Regions from separate parts of the Delftia sp. JD2 genome, predicted to be linked through region 2. Evidence: predicted binding sites of a transcription regulator. Region 2 holds the regulator's gene; the other holds the start of a gene.

Region 1 (2,393 bases), on a different contig from region 2:
CCCCGCGACCTGCAGGCCTGGCTGGACGAGCGCGAGCGCGGCATCCTGGTGCAGGCGCTGCAGGAAAACGGCTTCAACCGCACGGCCACCGCCGCGCGCCTGGGCCTGAGCCTGCGCCAGATCCGCTACCGCATCGACCGGCTGAACATCGCCCTGCCCGGCGATGCCAGCGCGGAGACGGACGGAGGCGGCCATGGCGAGTCCTGATCCACAGGCGCAAGCCACCCAGGCCCCGGCCTGGACCTGGCAAGGCGGCTGGCTGCAGCAGGCCCGCCACCTGCCCTCGCCCAACTTTGGCGAGCGCCCGGCCCAGGCGCTGGTCGATCTGGTCGTCGTGCACTCCATCAGTCTGCCCCCCGGCGAGTACGGCACGGGTGCGGTCCAGCAACTGTTCACCAACCAGCTCGACTGGGACGCCCATCCTTACTACCAGGGGATACGCGGCCTGGAGGTGTCGGCGCATTTCTTCATCACGCGCCAGGGCGAGGTCTGGCAGTTTGTGGACTGCGATGCGCGCGCCTGGCATGCAGGCGCTTCCTGCTGGCGGGGCCGCGACCGCTGCAACGACGACTCCATCGGCATAGAGCTCGAAGGCCTGGAGGGCCTGCGGTTCGAGCCGGCCCAGTACGCGGCGCTCGATGCCCTGTGCAACGCCATCGCGGCCCGCTACCCCGTCGCCCATCTCGCAGGCCATGAGCACATCGCGCCGGGCCGCAAATGCGATCCGGGCGCAGGCTTCGACTGGCACCGGCTGCGCGGGCTGCTGGCCCATCACCCCGCCACGGCGAACTGGCAGCTGCCGCCGGGCGCGGGCCAGCCCTCCACGTAAGCGCACACCCTCATCGCAGGCACCGCCAGGTCTTGCGAAAAATCCCGCTTGTCCACAGGCAGAGGACAAAGGCTGTGTCAATCCAGAAAGCAACCGATGTGGCGCGCCCGGCGCACGCAGCGGCTGCCTGATCATTTTTTACAAATTCACGCATGTGTCGCAGCCCCACTGTCCATGGGGCTTTCAGCGGTCCGACCGGCGCAGGGCCAAGGCTGCAGCGGCTTGCGGCGGACCATCGCCCGCAAGCCACGGCGCAGCGGGCCTTTGCTGCTATTGGCTTGTAGGTTGCGCACCCGTTTGGCGCAGCGCAAACAGCGGTTTTCCGGCTGTGAGTACCCCGTGTACATGAGACGGCGATACACTACAGGTAGTGCCCAGAAGCACGCTGGACACCATATCTAGTGTTCACAAGCTGTGCACACCCTGTGAAAACGGTGTGTACATCCGACCCCGATTCCATCTCCCAGCAAGCCTGCCCCAAGTGCAGGTCCGCGTCCGTTCTATCCACAAACACCCGTTGAGGAAACTCATGCAAGAAGCACTGAATTCTTTGGCTCCCGCTGCGCACGGTGATGCTGCCAATCCTTCCTCCGCCCATCACCTGTCCGTGCAGGACGGCTACCAGATCATCCGCCGCAGCGGCGATGTGGTGCCCTTCACGCCGCAAAAGATCGCCGTCGCGCTGACCAAGGCCTTCCTGGCCGTGCGCGGCGCCCAGGGCGCGGCCTCCGCCAGCGTGCGCGAGACCGTGGACGAGCTGACCCAGGCCGTGGTTCGCGCACTGCTGCGCTCGCGTCCGGGCGGCGGCACCTTCCATATTGAAGATGTGCAGGACCAGGTCGAACTGGGCCTGATGCGCGGCGGCCACCACGACGTGGCACGCGCCTACGTGCTGTACCGCGACCGCCGCAACCAGGAACGTGCCGAGCAAAAGAAGGCCGCCGAGGCCGCAGCGGTTGCCGCCGCCGCACCGGCGCCCGTGCTGCATGTGACCGACAACGGCCAGCGCGTGCCGCTGGACCAGGCTCGCCTGCTGGCGCTGATCGAGGCGTCCTGCCGCAACCTCAACGCCGATATCCAGGCCGCCCCCATCGTCGCCGAGACGCTGCGCAACCTGTACGACGGCGTGCCGATCGAAGAAGTCTTCAAGGCCTCCATCCTGGCCGCCCGCACGCTGATCGAGAAAGACCCCGACTACACCTACGTCACCGCCCGCCTGCTGCTGCACACGATCGTGCGCGAGGTCATGGGCCGTGACGTGCACCCGGCCGACATCCAGGCGGCCTACGCAGAGTACTTCCCCGGCTTCATCCGCAAGGGCGTGGACAACGAACTGCTCAACCCCGAGCTGCTGAACTACGACCTGCCCCGCCTGGCTGCCGCCATCAAGGCCGAGCGCGACGAGCAGTTCGACTACCTGGGCCTGCAGACCCTGTACGACCGCTACTTCCTGCACGTGCGCAAGACGCGCATCGAGCTGCCCCAGTCCTTCTTCATGCGCGTGGCCATGGGCCTGGCGCTGCAGGAAGAGGACCGCAATGCACGCGCCATCGAGTTCTACGAG
Region 2 (2,393 bases):
TGATGGCCTTTGCCAAGCCCGGCGACACCATCATGGGCATGAGCCTGGCCGAAGGCGGTCACCTGACGCACGGCATGCCGCTGAACATGTCGGGCAAGTGGTTCAACGTGGTCTCCTACGGCCTGAATGCCGAAGAAGCCATCGACTACGACAAGATGGAAGCGCTGGCGCGCGAGCACAAGCCCCGCATCATCGTGGCCGGCGCATCGGCCTACGCCCTGGCCATCGACTTCGAGCGCTTCGCCAAGATCGCCCGGGAAGTCGGCGCCATCTTCTGGGTGGACATGGCCCACTATGCCGGTCTGATCGCCGCAGGCGTGTACCCCAACCCCGTGCCCCACGCCGACGTGGTCACCACCACCACGCACAAGAGCCTGCGCGGCCCGCGCGGCGGCGTGATCCTGATGAAGGCCGAGCACGAGAAGGCCATCAACAGCGCCATCTTCCCCGGCCTGCAAGGCGGCCCGCTGATGCACGTCATTGCCGGCAAGGCCGTGGCCTTCAAGGAAGCGCTGTCGCCCGAGTTCAAGACCTACCAGGAACAGGTCGTGAAGAACGCCAAGGTTGTCGCGGAAACGCTGACGGCACGCGGTCTGCGCATCGTCTCCGGCCGCACGGAAAGCCACGTCATGCTGGTGGACCTGCGCGCCAAGGGCATCACCGGCAAGGCGGCCGAAGCCGCGCTGGGTGCCGCCCACATGACGATCAACAAGAACTCCATCCCCAACGATCCCGAAAAGCCGATGGTGACCAGCGGCATCCGCGTGGGCACGCCCGCCATGACCACGCGCGGCTTCAAGGAAGAGGAAGCCCGCCTGACAGCCAACCTGCTGGCCGACGTGCTGGAGAACCCCGCCGACGAAGCCAACCTGGCCCGCGTGCGCGCCCAGGTGGCCGAGTTGACGGCCCGCTTCCCGGTCTACGGCGCCTGAGTTGCACGCATAGAGGCCTGCCATGAAGTGCCCGTTCTGCAGCCATCCGGACACCCAGGTCGTGGAGACCCGCGAGGCCGAGGATGGGGGCTTCATCCGCCGCCGCCGCCAGTGCGGCGGCTGCGACAAGCGCTTCACCACCTACGAGCGGCCCGAGGTCAGCTTTCCCGCCATCGTCAAGAAGGACGGGCGGCGCATCGAGTACGAGCGCGCCAAGCTGCTGGGCTCGTTCAAGATCGCGCTGCGCAAGCGCCCCGTGAGCACAGAGCAGATCGATGCCGCCATCGAGCGCATCGAGGAGCGGCTGCGCAACCTGGGCGAGCGCGAAGTGCTCTCCAGCCGCCTGGGCGAGATGGTGATGCGCGAGCTCAAGCTGCTCGACAAGGTCGGCTACATCCGCTACGCCAGCGTCTACCGCAGCTTCGAGGATGTGGACGATTTCAAGAACGTCATGGATGAGGTGCGCAATCCCGGCTGATCAGGCCGGCAGGACGCAAGAAAGCCGCCCTTGGGCGGCTTTTTCTTTGGTGGCCTGGCAGTGCTTTCAGGGTGCGGCGGCAGGGATGGGAGCCAGGCCCGAATCCACGTCACCGCACTGTGCGCGGTGGCGCAGCGCATGGTCCATCACCACCAAGGCCAGCAGCGCCTCGGCGATGGGCGCTGCGCGGATGCCGACGCAGGGGTCGTGGCGACCCTTGGTGATGACCTCGGTGCTCTGGCCCTGCACGTCGATGGATTCGCGCGGCGTGATGATGGAACTGGTGGGCTTGATGCCTATGCGCACTTCCAGATCCTGACCCGTGCTGATGCCACCGACGATGCCACCGGCGTTGTTGCTGCGAAAGCCTTCGGGACTCAGCGAGTCACCGTGCGTGGTGCCGCGCTGGACCACGCTGTCGAAACCGGCACCGATCTCCACGGCCTTGACCGCGTTCAGGCCCATCATGGCGTAGGCGACGTCGGCATCCAGGCGGTCATACAGCGGCTGGCCCAGGCCCACCGGCATGCCGCTGGCCTGCACGCGCAGCGCCGCGCCGCAGGAGTCGCCCGACTTGCGCAGCGCATCCATGTATTCCTCGTATTGGGACACATCGGCCACCGGCGCAAAGAAGGGGTTGTTGCGCACATGCTCCCAGCTCTCGAAGGGCAGGGACAACTCGCCCACCTGGGTCATGCAGGCGCGGAACTCGGTGCCGAACATTTCCTTGAGCCACTTCCTGGCCACGGCACCAGCGGCCACCGTGGGGGCCGTCAGCCGTGCCGAGGAACGGCCGCCGCCGCGTGGATCACGGATGCCGTATTTCTGGAAGTAGGCGTAGTCGGCATGGCCGGGACGAAAGCTCTGCGCAATGTTGGAGTAGTCCTTGCTGCGCTGGTCGGTATTGCGGATCAGCAGCGCGATCGGCGTGCCCGTGGTGCGGCCTTCGTAGACGCCCGAGAGGATTTCCACCGCATCGGGCT

The links. The regulator NrdR, encoded in region 2, represses ribonucleotide reductase genes. The targets are predictions, from matches to a motif close to CACNANATNTNGTG.
Region 1: a site for NrdR is predicted at 1,220-1,233, ahead of ACM14_RS10695 (ribonucleoside-diphosphate reductase subunit alpha). Genes of this name have one in related genera too.

Annotation. Positions count from the first base shown of each region.
Region 1 is NZ_LFJT01000015.1:76,760-79,152, reverse strand. Features, by position in the region: gene ACM14_RS10705 (sigma-54 dependent transcriptional regulator) at 1-207, shown strand, start outside; gene ampD (1,6-anhydro-N-acetylmuramyl-L-alanine amidase AmpD) at 194-829, shown strand; gene ACM14_RS10695 (ribonucleoside-diphosphate reductase subunit alpha) at 1,359-2,393, shown strand, end outside.
Region 2 is NZ_LFJT01000014.1:24,539-26,931, reverse strand. Features, by position in the region: gene glyA (serine hydroxymethyltransferase) at 1-932, shown strand, start outside; gene nrdR (transcriptional regulator NrdR) at 955-1,410, shown strand; gene aroC (chorismate synthase) at 1,477-2,393, opposite strand, start outside.